2 regions of the Serratia sp. GW822-FHT06E05 genome follow, and region 1 is predicted to be linked to the other one. Evidence: predicted binding sites of a transcription regulator. Region 1 holds the regulator's gene; the other holds the start of a gene.

Evidence for each region. The regulator PurR, encoded in region 1, represses purine synthesis genes. The targets are predictions, from matches to a motif close to CANGCAAACGTTTGCNTG.
Region 2: a site for PurR is predicted at 4,926-4,943, ahead of guaD (guanine deaminase). Genes of this name have one in related genera too.

What each region holds. Positions count from the first base shown of each region.
Region 1 covers NZ_JBXALM010000001.1:588,041-595,791, reverse strand. Annotated here, with positions in the region: gene cfa (cyclopropane fatty acyl phospholipid synthase) at 1-980, opposite strand, end outside; gene punC (purine nucleoside transporter PunC) at 1,321-2,532, opposite strand; gene punR (DNA-binding transcriptional activator PunR) at 2,657-3,565, shown strand; gene purR (HTH-type transcriptional repressor PurR) at 3,600-4,625, opposite strand; gene cydH (cytochrome bd-I oxidase subunit CydH) at 4,949-5,038, shown strand; gene sodB (superoxide dismutase [Fe]) at 5,093-5,671, opposite strand; gene AC1RKC_RS02645 (C40 family peptidase) at 5,866-6,684, opposite strand; gene AC1RKC_RS02640 (Grx4 family monothiol glutaredoxin) at 7,100-7,447, shown strand; gene rnt (ribonuclease T) at 7,518-7,751, opposite strand, start outside.
Region 2 covers NZ_JBXALM010000001.1:482,275-490,025, reverse strand. Annotated here, with positions in the region: gene AC1RKC_RS02150 (carbohydrate kinase family protein) at 1-549, opposite strand, end outside; gene AC1RKC_RS02145 (carbohydrate ABC transporter permease) at 570-1,409, opposite strand; gene AC1RKC_RS02140 (carbohydrate ABC transporter permease) at 1,399-2,307, opposite strand; gene AC1RKC_RS02135 (extracellular solute-binding protein) at 2,317-3,567, opposite strand; gene AC1RKC_RS02130 (ROK family transcriptional regulator) at 3,668-4,843, shown strand; gene guaD (guanine deaminase) at 5,154-6,485, shown strand; gene xdhA (xanthine dehydrogenase small subunit) at 6,482-7,751, shown strand, end outside.

The DNA.
Region 1 (7,751 bases):
CTTTCGTACCACGCCATCAAGGTGCGATCGTAGTCAGCGCCAATATTGTGCCAATCTTCCATCACAAAATGCCCTTCGCTGGCCTGGGCAATATGGGTAACTGACGGCAGGCAGCCATTCGGGAAGATATATTTGTTGATCCACGGGTCAACATTCATATCTGTCCGATTCGAACCAATGGTATGTAGCAGGAATAGGCCGCCCGGTTTTAAATTACGTTCCACCACGTTGAAGTAGGTGCGGTAATTTTTCGGACCGACGTGCTCAAACATACCGACGGAAACAATACGGTCAAATTGCAGATGCAAATCACGGTAATCCTGCAGCAGGATCTCGACGTCCAGCCCGGCACAGCGCTCCTGTGCCAGCTTTTGCTGCTCGGCAGAAATGGTCACGCCCACCACCGAAACGCCATAGTTTTTCGCCGCATAGGCAGAAAGCCCGCCCCAGCCACAGCCGATATCCAGCAAATTCATACCCGGCTGCAGCTGCAGCTTTTCGCAAATCATCCGTAATTTGGCTTCCTGCGCTTCTTCCAGCGTGGTCGCCTCTTTCCAGTAGGCGCAGGAATACTGCATATAAGGATCCAGCATCAGGGTAAAGAGATCGTTCCCCAGATCGTAATGTTCTTTGCCGACTATCCAGGCGCGTTTCTTCGATTGCAGATTGGTTAATCGCGCGGCGGCAATTCGCAGGGTATCTTTGAGGTGGCGGGGCAATTTCTTTTCCAGACCGGCGCGGACCACGTGATGAAAGAATATATCCAGCCGTTCGCATTCCCACCAGCCGTCCATATAGCTTTCGCCCAGGCCGAGAGAACCCTCCTGCAGCACACGTTTAAAAAAATTAGGATTTTTAACCTGAATATCGAAAGGGCGCGAGCCGTTTATTTCAATACCGGCCATGCTGAGCATTTCATGAGCGATACGGTACCATTGGTTGTCCTGGATGCTCACATCTTCTATACACGATGAACTCATAGCTTCTCCATCACCTTCTTCTGACTTATGACCCGTCAAAAAATAGCTTAGACAAATTCTGCGGGTGCATACGTTTACCTACGGTAAGAATCCCGTGGCGTCTGATATCCGACTATGAACAGAGGAAAATTTTAAGAAGGTTCCAGCGCAAGAAACGCGGGAAAGACAATCCTTAAAAAACTGTGACGCCATACGCGTACACAACAGTTGCTAGTGATAAAGAAATTATAAAAGTGTTATTTTTAAAGGTCGTTTTTGAGTATAGGCTTGCCGAGGCGCTTACTCAACTGTAAATCGCACTCGGCAAAAATATTCTTTAAGTGATTATTAATACTGGCAATTATGACGCGGAGTTAGCATGTTCCTGACGCGTCGCCTGTCGATCGTCCATTACCTTTCTCCGTTGCATCAGATAGCCCAACGCGGCCAATACCACCGTCGACACCATTACCGTGACCGTTGCCAACAGAGGCTGGGCGATAAAGGCCGAAACCAGCATGCTGGCGACAAAACACAGGCCTAATTGCAGGGTGTTTTGCAAGGCGGCAGCTTTACCGGTGCCCTCCGGGAACGGGGTCAACGCATTGGCTACCACGATAGGGTAAATGGCTCCGTTGACCAACGCCATCACGCAGAACGGAATTAACAACGTAGTGAGCGTGGGCTGAGTCAGGGTGGCAACCAGATATAATGCAACCATACTGACGCCATAAACTACCAGCAGCCAAGGCAACAAGGTGTTGCCATTCATGCGGTTCAATGCGGTACGACAGCCATAGCCCCCTAATAAGAACGCCAGCGTCTGCGGCACATAGCTCAGACCGATGTCGTTCGGGCTATAACCCATATCACCAAGAATAAACGGTGAACCTGTCAGCCACGCGAAGAAGCCGGCAGAACAGGCGGCAAAGATCATAACGTTGCCACTGAAGATGCGTGACTTTAATAGTTGGAAGAAACTGAGCGCGCTTTTCTTATTGTCGTCGGAAGGCACGGTTTTGGCGCTTTCTTTCAGCAGCAGCGTCGGCAATAGCAGAAGCACGGTAATGCCCAGCAACACGGCGAAAATGGCGCGCCAGCCCATGTGGTTCAGCAACCAGGCACCCACCAACGGCGCCAGCGCCGGTGAAAGGGCTACCAGCGGCATAATGGTCGCGAACACGCGGTTAGCCTTGCCTTCGCGATAGCGGTCAATTACCAAGGCCTGCCAGGTAACGGCAGCGGAGCAAACCCCAATCGCCTGGATAAAGCGCAGCGACCAAAGTTGCACGGCATTTTGCACCCACAGCATGCCAAGGCAGCCGAGGGCAAAGAGCGCCAGACCGATCAGCAACACCGGTTTACGGCCGAGGCGATCGGAAAGCGGGCCCCACAGCAGTTGTGCAAAGGCAAACCCGGCCAGGAAGATGCTCAGGCTGGCGCTGATTGCCCCGGCAGAAATCTGCAGATCTTGCTGCATCATGCCGAAGGCGGGCAGGTACATATCGGTGGCCAGGTATCCCAGCATGCTCAGGCCGGCAAGGTAGAACATAAAACCAAAGGAATTTCGCATGGTATTTCTCGTTAATATTTTATTGTCGCAGGTTTTTAGCGCCGGCAAGTGTATCCGGCTGGATCTCTGCTTGTGAAACGGTAATATTTGCGAGGTGCTGTTAAAAAAATTGAAGGCAAGAGCTATGTGGTCTGAATATTCCCTGGATGTCGTCGATGCGGTGGCCCGCACCGGCAGTTTCAGCGCAGCGGCGCAGGAGCTGCATCGGGTACCGTCGGCGGTAAGTTATACGGTGCGGCAGTTGGAGCAATGGCTGGCGGTACCGCTGTTTGAGCGCCGTCATCGCGACGTGGAACTGACACCGGCGGGCGTGCTGTTTATTCAGGAAGCGCGTGGTGTCATCAAAAAAATGCTCGACACGCGCCGACAGTGCCAACAGGTCGCTAACGGCTGGCGGGGCCAATTGAAAATAGCGGTGGATATCATCGTTAAACCCCAACGCAGTCGCCAATTGGTGCTGGATTTTTACCGCCATTTCCCCGACGTCGAATTGCTGGTTCAGCCGGAGGTGTTTAATGGCGTATGGGATGCGCTGGTGGACGGTCGTGCCGATATGGCGATCGGCGCCACAAGGGCGGTGCCGGTGGGCGGCGGTTTCGCCTTTCGCGATATGGGAGATATGCGTTGGTTGTGCGTGGCCAGTCCGCATCACCCGCTGGCCGCGATAGAGGGGCTGTTGAACGACGATCAACTTCGGCCTTTTCCGTCGCTGTGCCTGGAAGATACCTCGCGCAACCTGCCCAAGCGCGTGACCTGGACGTTGGACAACCAGCGCCGCCTGGTGGTGCCGGACTGGGCTTCTGCGGTGGACTGCCTGTGTGCCGGGTTGTGCGTTGGTATGATGCCCGCGCATCAGGTATTGCCTTTGGTGCAGCGCGGGGAGTTGGTGGCGCTACAGTTGCAACAGCCATTTCCCGCCAGTCCTTGTTGCCTGACCTGGCAGCAAAATACGCCGTCACCGGCTATGGCCTGGTTGCTGGATTATCTGGGAGACAGTGAAACCTTGAATCAGGAGTGGCTAAGCGAAGAATGACGCCGGAAACCGTGAGAGTTTCCGGCGCAGATAATTAGCGGCGATAATCGATGAACGGACCGTCAGCGACCGAACGGCGCTCAACCAGCTTGGGATGAACCTCAATCACCTGCGACTCTTCACGCTTGCTGATGATGCGATCCAGCAGCATGGTGAAGGCCATCTCGCCCAAACGCTCTTTGGGCTGATGAATGGTGGTCAGTGCCGGGGTAAAGTAGCGGGCGTTTCGCACGTTATCGTAGCCAATCACCGATATGTCTTGTGGTACGCGCAGGCCAAGTTCATCGGCGGCGCAGATCGCACCCATGGCCATGATATCGCCACCGCAGAAGACTGCGGTAGGACGTTGTTTCTGCGACAGTATCTGATGCATGGCCTTGTAACCAGATTCCGGCTCAAAGTCGCCCTGAACAATCCACTCTTCACGCACGTCGATATTGGCTTCTTCCATGGCTTTTAAAAAACCCTGATGGCGTCCGCCACCGGTATTACGCGCCAGTTGACCCGGAATGGCCCCGATATCGCGGTGGCCGCGTTCAATCAGGTAACGCCCGGCCAGATAGCCGCCTTCAAAGGCGTTATCGATAATGGTGTCGGTAAAGTCACCGCGTGCGGCGCCCCAATCCATGACGACCATCGGGATATTGCGATAATCTTCCAGCATGCCGAGCAGTTGGTCCGGGTATTCCGAACACATGACTAACAGGCCATCGACGCGCTTTTGCGCCAACATCGCCAGATAGGCGCGTTGTTTGTCCAGATTGTTATGTGAGTTGCACAGGATCAGCGTATAGCCTTTGCTGTAGCAGCTGTTTTCCACCGCCTCGATCACTTCGGCAAAGTAAGGTGCTTCGCTCGATGTGGCCAGCAGACCAATAGATTTGGTGTGATTGACCTTGAGGCTGCGCGCCACGGCGCTGGGTGAATAGTGCAGCTCTTTGATCGCGGCGCCAACGGCCGCTTTTGTTTCTTCGGCGACGAAACGAGTCTTATTGATGACGTGCGAAACGGTGGTGGTGGAAACGCCAGCGCGTTTGGCCACATCTTTAATCGTTGCCATGTAAAGAATGACTCCTGAACTCACATGTTGCAGTATGTAAGTGTGATGTTAATCGTTTGCCTGCGTAGATCCTTCTCCAAAGAAGCGAAAACTGAGTTTTTAGTGTGTTGAAGTCGTCAGCGCTTGGTCAGGAGGGGCATTTTGCCGGTACACAGTTGTGAACTGCGAATTTTGTCCCATATTGAGCAAAAGGGGAAGAGGTAATCGGTATTATAAACTGGGAAATGATAACAAGATTTTATCGGCCAACTGTGGGAAAATGGTTTAACACATTAATTGTGTGCCTTTTACCCTTGGGAAACCCAATCTGAAAAGGAGTTGTAATGGATACCGATTTGAAAATGTCACTGTTCACCACCCTGGGTGCGCTGGCTGTGATTATCGCTTTTAGCTTCACCGCAGCATTGAACTGATACTCTTCAGTCAACCAGGCGCAGTTCGCTACGCCTGGTTGTATTTTCCCCGCGTTACGCCAGATTTTCCTCCACAAATGCCCAGTTAACCAGCGCCCAGAAGTTTTCCAGGTAGGCCGGTCGTGCGTTGCGATAATCGATGTAGTAGGCGTGTTCCCAAACGTCGACGGTCAGTAACGGTTTGTCTTCACCTGTCAACGGCGTGGCCGCATTCGACGTATTAACAATCGCCAGCGAGCCATCCGGCTTTTTCACTAACCAGGTCCAGCCTGCGCCAAAGTTTTTCACCGCGGCGTCGCTGAATAGTTCCCGGAAGGCGGTGAAAGAACCAAAAGCCTGGTTGATCGCGGCAGCCAATTTGCCCTGAGGCTCTCCACCGCCCTGAGGTGACAGGCAGTGCCAATAGAAGGTGTGATTCCATACCTGGGCCGCATTGTTGAAGATGCCGCCGCTGGAAGCCTTGATGATTGCCTCAAGGGATAATCCTTCAAACTCGCTGCCTTTCAGCAAATTGTTCAGGTTGACCACATAGGCGTTGTGATGCTTGCCGTAGTGGTATTCCAGGGTTTCTGCCGAAATGTGCGGTTCGAGGGCATTTTTTTCATAAGGTAGTGCGGGCAGTTCAAACGACATTGCTTCCTCCTTGTACAGTGTCAACTCGCCGCTAAAGCAACGGACTTTAAATTGACCTGTTTTTATTGTGGGTATTTAGCTTAGCAATTTTCGCGCTGAAATACAGTGGGGGCGGGCTAAAGGATTGGGTGCTTTAGGGACAGCAGGAAAATCAGTCAGGGGAGAGCGGCTGGGCAAGCCAGCCGCCAAAGAAATTATCGAATGGTTTTCGGTGTTACTACACGGCGGGCGCCGATGTAATGGTTTTGCCAGTAGTCATTGTCGAGTTGGCTGATCCGAATTTCTTCACCGGTACGCGGTGACTGAATAAATTTGCCGTTGCCCAGATAAACGCCAACATGGTCTGCCACGCCGCGGTTATTAATGCGGAAGAACACCAGGTCACCGCTTTCCAGTTCGCTTCTCTTGATCGGCGCGGCGTCTCGCAGGTGATACATTTCGTTGGCGGTGCGCGGCATTTTGATTTTCACCACGTCTTTATACGCGTAGTAAATCAGGCCGCTGCAGTCGAAACCGGTTCTTGGTGAAGTACCGCCCCAGCGGTAAGGCTTGCCCATTTGGTCCATCAGCTTGGCCATCGCGGTTTGCTTGGCGTGCTGATAGCGTTTTTTGTGCGCTGGAGTCAGCTTCAACGGTTTATCATCACGCACCAGTTTTGCGGTGGCCATCCCGGCTTCGCGGTGGCGACCATAGCCTTTTTTGTAACCCTTTTTCGGCGGGGTAACTTTGATTTTGGCTATTTTCTGAGTTTTGCCTTTCGATTTGGCGCTGACGATCTTTTTAGCGGTTTTTTCCGTTTTGGCTTTGGAAACCTTGGCGGTTTTCTGCGGGGTGGTGGTTTTTGCTTTTTTGCTGGCTTTTACCGCTTTCTTTTTCTTGCGGTCATCTGGCCGGGCTTCGTTGACATGGCTTTTGCGTTGCTCGGCGGCAATACGCGCCTGTGGCGCAGCATGCGCCAGATTGAAGAATAGCTGTGTAAACAACAGCACAAAAAGCGTAAGAATTAAACGCATGTCGACGTTACCAACCTTGGCCCCGGAACAGATATCGAAAGAAGGACAGTATTCCCGAATTTCGCCATATAAAACAGCGAAGAACTCATAAATGATAATCCATATTGTGAGAAAACGTTAATGGCATTTTTTTTGCTGAAAAATCAATCTGTTGATGTATAAAAAAGCGACAATCACCGTCGGCGGGATTATTTAACGGCGCATTTTGATGGCAAAATATATTAGTGAAATGGCCAGATTAAAAATGTTATTCTGCGCATATGTTTTGACCGGAAAGGCTTTGCCGGTAAGACGCGACTGACTACGGGGAAATGCCCTTGCAAAAGATGGCGTTTTCTTGCGACTGTTCCAGCCGCTACAATGGCCGGTGTGATGCATGTTGTAGCCATAAGACTTGGCTTGAGGAAGCAATACAATGACGACGACGATTGAAAAAATTCAGCACCAGATCGCTGAGAACCCGATTCTGCTGTACATGAAAGGTTCACCGAAATTGCCAAACTGCGGTTTCTCTGCGCAAGCCGTGCAGGCGCTGTCTGCCTGTGGCGAACGCTTTGCCTACGTTGATATTCTGCAGAACCCGGACATCCGTGCCGAGTTGCCGAAATACGCCAACTGGCCGACCTTCCCACAGCTGTGGGTCGACGGTGAGCTGGTAGGCGGCTGCGATATCATCATCGAAATGTATCAGCGCGGCGAACTGCAGCAGCTGATCAAAGAAACGGCAGAGAAGTACAAACAGCAGGAAGACCAGCAGCCATAATCGGCTCGGTTTTATTGTTGGGATCCATCGGGCGGCACCAGTGAAGACTGGGCCGCCCGATTTTTTTGTCTTAGTCGGTGTTTTCGACCGCCAGTGGCCAGCCACCCAAGCGTTTCCAACGGTTGACCAGTTCACAGAACAGCAACGCGGTTTGCTCGGTGTCATACAGGGCAGAATGTGCCTGGGAACTGTCGAACGGGATATTGGCGGCGATGCAGGCTTTGGCCAACACCGTCTGCCCCAGTACCAGCCCACTCAGCGCCGCAGTATCAAAGGTGGCGAATGGATGGAAGGGGTTACGTTT
Region 2 (7,751 bases), 110 kb from region 1:
TAACGGTTCGCTCCAGCCCTGTGGGGGCCAACCGGTATCAACCGCAATGCGATAGCCGCGCTGGCGCAGGGTCTTCAGCAACGCCGGGTAGTCCGCCAACAAGGTGGTGCACAGGAAGGTGCCGCACAACAAAACGGTGTCGCCGCTGCCGGCCAATACAGGGATCTGATGCAGCACATCGTCCTGGCTGAGGCGGGTAATATGCCCCTGATTGCTAAAAAACGTGCGTTCATTGTCGGGGTGGGTGACGCCGAAAGTCAGCGAAGTTTCGCAGCTGTAGATCGGCCAATACGGCGAACTGTCCGGAAACAGCTGCGCCAGCCAGGGGCTGAAATAGTCATTGCCCTGATTGGCCACCAGCCGGTAAGGGGTTTCCAGCGCTGCCAGCGCCAGTGCGCAGTTGCCTGCTGAACCGCCGGGGCGCAGTTCACTGTGTTCGAGCATCGCTTCAGTTCCTTTCTGTGGCCATTGCTGCAAGGTGCTCATGATCACATCGACGTTGATATTGCCCACCACGTACAGCGTGGGTTTGGTGTTGGTCTTCATCATGTCTATTTTCCCTGAATAAATTAGCCCTTGCTGCCGCCGCTGGTTAAGCCGCTAACCAGGGTTTTTTGCAGCCAGAGGGCAATGAACAGCGGTGGAATGGCAGCCAGAATGCCGACGGCGGCGATCAGCCCGTCATCGGTGGCCCGCCCGGCGGTGAAACCGGCTATGGTCACCGGCAAGGTCTGCGCCTGAATATTGCTGGTAAACAGCAGCGCGTAGAAAAATTCGTCCCAGGCCAGCAACCAGCCGAACAGCGCCGAGGCACCCAATGCCGGTTTGGCCAGCGGCAGGGTAATGCGCAACAGCACTTGCCACTGGCGTAACCCGTCCAGCCGGGCGGCCTGCTCGATGTCGATCGGCAGGGCATCAAACTGGTTTTTCAGCATCCAGGTAAGAAACGGCAGGATCAGCGAGCAGTAGACCAGCACCAGACCGATATGGGTGTTCAACAGCGCCAACTGTTGCAGGATAAAGTACAGCGGCAGCACGAAAGCCACCGGCGGCACCATGTAGATCGCCAGGCTGGCAAACAGCCAGCCGTCGCGGCCGGGGTAGCGGGAAAAGCTGAACGCCGCAGGAATGGCCAGCAATAATGAAATCAGCGTCGCGCCGCAGGCAACCAGCAGGCTGTTGAACAACGCATGCAGAAACAACGCACCGGGTTGGCCGGGTTGCAACGACAGCAGGCTGACGTAACGCGAAAAATCCCAGTAACGCGGCAGCCATTCCAGCGGCACGCGGGTCAGATCGGCCGAAGAGCTGACGCTCATCAGAAACAGCCATAGCATCGGTGCGAGGATCGACACTGCCAGCAGCAGCGCGGCGCCGTAGCGCAAGAGCAGGCGGAGTTTAGGCTTCATCGGCGAGGCTCCTTCTGCGCTGGCGGAACAGCATCAGCATGTACAGTGCAATCAGCACGCCGCACAACAAGGTCATCAGCACGGCGTAGGCGGCACCGCTGCCGGCGCGCAGATAGCTGAACGATTCCTGATAGACAAAGAAACTCAGGGTTTTGGTGCTGTCCATTGGCCCGCCGCGCGTCATCACGTAAATGATGTCGAACACTTTGAACGCGTCGATGGTACGCAGTACCAACGCCACGGCCAGCGGCGCCAGAATGGCGGGGAGGGTAATGGCGCGGAATCGTCGCCAGGCAGAGGCGCCGTCCAGCCGAGCCGCCTCGTACAAATCGTCCGGGATGGTTTGCAATGCCGCCAGCGTCAGCAGGGTGATCAGCGGATAGTTCTTCCAAATGTCCGCCAGCATTACCGCGTTGAGTGCCGAAGCCGGGTCTCCCAGCCAACTGCGATAGTGGTCGATCACGCCGAGTTGAGTCAGCAGCGCGTTGATGCTGCCGTAATCCGGGTTGAAATTCAGTCGCCACATCGTGGCATTGACGATGGTCGGTAGCGCCCAGGGTAAAATCACCAACACCCGCAGCAGATTGCGACCGTGGAATTTTTGATTGAGCAACAGCGCCACCAGCACGCCAATCACCCCTCCAAACGCCACCGAAACCAGGGTGAAATACAACGTACGCCCCAGAGCCGCCTGAAAGTCCGGGTCGGTCAGAGCATAAAGAAAGTTATCCGCACCGACCCAGGCCGGCGCAACGCCGTCGCCGACCAGCGCCGCATCGGTAAAACTCAGCCACAGGGTACGACCCAGCGGCCAGGCGGTAAGCAGCAGCATCATCAGCAGCATGGGTGCCAGCAGCACCCATGCCTGACGACGCTCACGTTGGGGCAAAGTGAGCATCGTCATCGCTTAACGCAACCGTGCAGCGCTTTGGGTCGCGGCATCCAGCCCGGCCTGCGGCGTGACTTTGCCCTGCAGGATTTGCTGCAGGTCCTGCTGCAATCCGTTGGACAGCCGTGAGTAATCCGCGGTTTCGGGGCGCGAAAGCATCACGTTCAACGACTGTTTGGCGGCAGCGATCAGCGGTTCCTGACCTTTCTGCACCGCGGGATCCTCATAGGAGGATTTCCAGATCGGCAGACTAAGCTTGGCGTATTTGTCCTGCACCGGCTGCGAGGTCATGTAACTGATGTACTGCCAGGCCTGATCGGGGTGGGCGCTGGCCTTGGCAATGCCGAGACCCATGGAGCCATTCACCGCAGAAACCTGACCGGCCTCGGAGCCCGGTGCAGGCACGATACCGACGTCGCCGGCCACCTTGCTTTGCTTCGGATCGTTGGCCATGTTGTACATATAGGTCCAGTTCAGTGCGAAGGCTGCATCCCCATTGGAGAAGGCCTTGCGCACGTCCTCCTCAAGATACTCGCGAGAATTCGGGTTGGTGAGCCCCTTATCCAGTGACGCTTTCATGTAGCTGGCGGCCTGCAGCGAACCCGGGCTGGAGAAGGTGATTTTGCCCTGCTGGATGAACTGGCCCTTGAAGGCCGACACCAGCGTGGTGTAGTCGCAAACCAGCGCTTCGGCCTGTGACCAGCTCCACACCAGCGGGTACTTGACCACGTTTTTCTGCTTCAGAATTTCCGCCTGCTGTTCCAGCTCCTGCCAGGTTTTCGGCGGGGCGGCAATCCCGGCCTTGGCCAGCATGGCCTTGTTGTAATACAGGTATTTGGTGTCGAGGATCCACGGCATGCCCCAGCGCTTGTCTTTGTAGGTGACGGTGGTCATGGCGCCGGCAAAGATTTTGGCGCTGTCGTCGGCGCTGATGCGCGTGGTGACGTCTTGCAGCAGGCCGAACTTGGTGAATTCCGCCGGCCAGATGGCGTCGAACAGCACCACGTCGTAACCATTGCTGCCGGCACCGCGCGCCGCGACGATTTTATCGTGCAGCGCCTCGTAAGGGACAAACTCCAGATTAACGGTGATATCCGGGTGTTGTTTGCTGAAGTCCACGGTCATGGCGCGGATATCGTTTTCACTGTAGGCCGCCTGGGTCATAAACAACGCGCTAATTTGCGTGGGGGCGGCATAGGCGGATGAGAGACTGAGCGCCAGGGCAGACAAAGTACAGACTGTCGTAGCGGCAAGGGTATGGCTTTTCATTGTGCGTTCTCCGGTGTTAAAAAGATTTTTAAATCAATTTGATTGCTTTATTGGAGGGCACCATACTGCAAAGACGATTTCCCTTTCTGCATAGGCAGTTATGACGACTTCCGGCACTAACCTTGAACATGCTCGCGCACACAACCGGCGCGTAGTGATAGAGGCTATCCGTCTGCACGGAGAACTGACCCGTGCCGAAATTGCCCGGCTGACCTCACTGACGCCGCAAACCGTTTCAAACATCGCAACCGAGCTGGAACAGGCCGGCATTCTCTCTTCGCACCTGCCGCGTCGTGCCGGCGGGCGAGGTCAGCCAGCCACGCCGTTGACCCTTAACCCAGACAGTGCGTATTCCATCGGCATCCATCTGGATCACCAGTCCCTGCTGATGATCGTGGTTGATCTGTCAGGCAGCGTACGTTTCCACCGGCTGATTATGGTGCAAAAGCCGCAACCTGCTGCGACCTTGAAACTGATTTGTGATGTACTGCAAGAAATGCGCCAGCAGCCGGATCTGGCCTGGGGGAAAATGCTGGGGATCGGCGTGGTAATGCCGGGGCCGTTTGGCGTGGAAGGGATTTCGTCGGTGGGGCCGACCACGCTCAACGGTTGGGAAAATATCGATGTGGTGGCTGAACTTAACGCGCAAAGTGGCCTGCCGGTGACGCTGGAGAACGATGCCACCGTCGCCGCCATCGGCGAGCGTTTGCACGGCGTAGCCAGACAGCTGAATTCGTTTATTTATTTGTATCTCGGTACCGGGCTTGGCGCGGGGATTTTCACCGATGGCCGAATTTATACCGGCCATGCGCACAATGCTGGTGAAGTCGGCCACATGATTGTGCAACCGGGCGGGCGCGCCTGCTACTGCGGCAACCAGGGCTGCCTGGAACGTTATGTCTCGCTGCAGGCGGCCTACGAGAGCTGCGGGCTGGATCCGATGAGCGCCAGACCACAAGACTTGCTGGTATTGCCGCAGTCGCAGATTGACACCTGGCTGGATTTGGCGGTGCCTGCGTTACGTCAGGCGATCAACATTGTTGAATGCATGTTTGACGCTGAAGCCGTGATTATCGGCGGCCTGATGCCGGAAAGCCTCGTGGCGCAACTGATCAAACGGTTGGCGCCGCTGCATCGCTCGGTGCGCAGCAAATACCTCGACGGCCTGCGGGTGCGGCTGGGCACCACCGGTGCGGATACCGCCGCATTGGGGGCGGCGGCACTGCCGCTGTTTGATGAATTCAATCCCCGTTATGAAGTGTTATTGAAGTCATAAAACCCATCCTACGATTTATATTCTTGCCCAATAATGGTGCAGGCTAATCATTAATCCAATATAAGCAAACGGTTGCTATTTAAGGGCAACCGTTTGCTTATATTCTGCTTATTTTTCGTTGGCTCGGAATATTGTTCGGTGAATTTTATCCTTCTGTTTTTAAACATAAATAATCAATAAAAAACCATCTGGCACGCGGCTTGCTATTCTTAAATCAACATCTGCGTTCGATAAAAAGACCGCCATCGCTCTCCAGGCTGAATTGACTCAGCCGGGTGCTGTGCGCTGGTCGGTAGAAAAGGAAAGCAAAATGAACATGCCATTCACCACGGCGATCCGTGGCAATTTTTTCGACATCGCGGCCTGCGTGGATCACCCGCAGCAATTAGGTCAGCAACTGCGCCATATTCCTGACGGGTTAATGCTGCTCCATGAAGGCGCGATTGCCTGGTTCGGCAGCTGGCAGCAGGGCGAATCGCTGTTGCCGCCGGGGTTTGAGGTCGCTCATTATCCGGACAAACTGATCGTGCCGGGTTTTATCGACACCCATATTCACTACCCGCAAACCGAAATGATCGGCGCCTATGGCGAGCAACTGCTGACCTGGCTGAAAAACTATACCTTCCCGACAGAAAGCCAATTTTGCTGCGAACAGCACTCTGACAAAATGTCGGCATTCTTTCTGCAGCAGCTGTTAAGCAACGGCACCACTACGGCGCTGGTATTTGGCACCGTGCATCCTCAGTCGGTTGAAGCGCTGTTCCGCCAGGCGGCGGCGCTGAACATGCGCTTGATTGCCGGTAAGGTGATGATGGATCGCCATGCGCCGGAAGCCTTGCTGGAAAGCCCGGAACAGAGCTACCGCCAAACGCGAGCGCTGATTGAGCGCTGGCACGGCAAACAGCGGCTGAGTTACGCCATTACGCCGCGCTTTGCGCCCACCAGCACCCCGGCGCTGCTTGAGCAGGTGCAGCGGCTGCGCCAGGAATTTCCGGATGCCTACCTGCACACCCATCTGAGCGAAAATCTTGATGAAGTGGCCTGGGTGAAAGAGTTGTTCCCCGACAGCCGCAGCTACCTGGACGTGTACCACCAGTACGGGCTGACCGGAGAGAAAAGCGTGTTCGCCCACTGTTTGCATCTGGAAGAACAAGAGTGGGATTGCCTGTGCCAAACCCGTTCGGCGATCGCCTTTTGCCCAACCTCCAATCTGTTTCTGGGCAGCGGTTTGTTCAACCTGCAAAAGGCCTGGCAGAAGCAGGTCAGGCTGGGTATCGGCACCGACGTCGGGGCCGGGACCACCTTTAACATGCTGGAAACGCTGGGTGAGGCTTACAAGGTCGCTCAGCTGCAGCGCTATCAGCTTTCCGCCTGTGAAGCCTTCTACCACGCGACGCTGGGCGGAGCTCGAGCCCTGTCGCTCGACGACAAAATCGGCAACTTCGACGTGGGCAAAGAGGCGGATTTTGTGGTGCTGGATCCGGCCGTGTCACCGCTGCAAAAGTTGCGACATGAAAACAGCCGCGAACTGGCGGAGCAACTGTTTGTGTTGATGACCCTGGGTGACGATCGCAATGTTTATCGTACTTACGTCGACGGCAAAGTGGTGTACCGAGCGGCCAAGTGCCAGGAGGCGGCATGATCCAGTTTCTGCTTAATCAAACCCTGAAAACAGAAACCGCACTCGATCCCAACACCACGGTGCTGAACTACCTGCGGCGTGACCTTGGCCGCTGCGGCACCAAAGAGGGCTGTGCCTCCGGCGATTGCGGCGCTTGTACCGTGGTGTTGGCCGAGCCGGAAGGCGATCGGCTGCGTTATCGCAGCGTTAATGCCTGTCTGACCTTCGTCAGCGCGTTGCACGGCAAACAGTTGATCACCGTAGAGGATCTGAAACAGCAGGGGGAATTGCACGGCGTGCAGCAGGCTATGGTCGACTGCCACGGCTCACAGTGCGGTTTTTGTACACCGGGTTTCGTGATGTCGCTGTTCTGCCTGCAAAAAAACACAGCGTCTTATCAACGCGAACAGGCGCAGCAGGCACTGGCCGGCAACCTGTGCCGCTGTACCGGCTATCGCCCGATTTTGGCGGCGGCGCAGCAGGCGTGCGATAACCCTAAGCCAGACAGCTTCGACCACCACCAGCCACAAACGCTGCAACGGCTGCAGGCCATGCGTGCCGCAACGCCGCTGGAGGCTGACGGCAAGCGCTGTTTGCTGCCGCAGAGCCTCGATGAGCTGGCGCAGCTCTATCAACAGCACCCGCAGGCCAAACTGCTGGCCGGTGGGACCGATCTGGCGCTGGATATCACCCAGCGGCATCAGGATATCCCGCTGATCATCGCTATTGGCCAAATCGAGGCGCTCAGGCAGGTAAGCTGGCAGGGCGATCGTCTGGTGATTGGCGCCGGCGCCGCCTTGAGCGATTTGTATCCGATGTTGGCCAACTATCATCCGACCTTTGGTGAACTGCTGGCGCGTTTTGCTTCCCAGCAGATCCGCAATCAGGGCACGTTGGGGGGCAATATTGCCAATGCTTCACCGATTGGCGACGGTGCGCCCTTATTGCTGGCGCTGGACGCGCTGCTGATCCTGCGCTGTGGTGCTACCCAGCGTGAACTGCCGTTGAACGACTTCTTCCTTGGCTACCGCCAAACCGCACTGCAGCCGGGGGAATTTATTGAAAGTATCGTCCTGCCTGCCAGCGCACCGGCGGACTTTCGTGCCTGGAAAGTCTCCAAACGCCTGGAAGACGACATTTCGGCCGTGTGCGGCGCTTTTAATTTGACCTTTGATCAAGGCGTTATCCGCAGCGCCCGCGTGGCGTTCGGCGGCATGGCGGCGACCCCGAAACGCGCCGAACTCTGTGAGCAGCAACTGGTTGGGCAGCCCTGGCGGCGAGAAACCC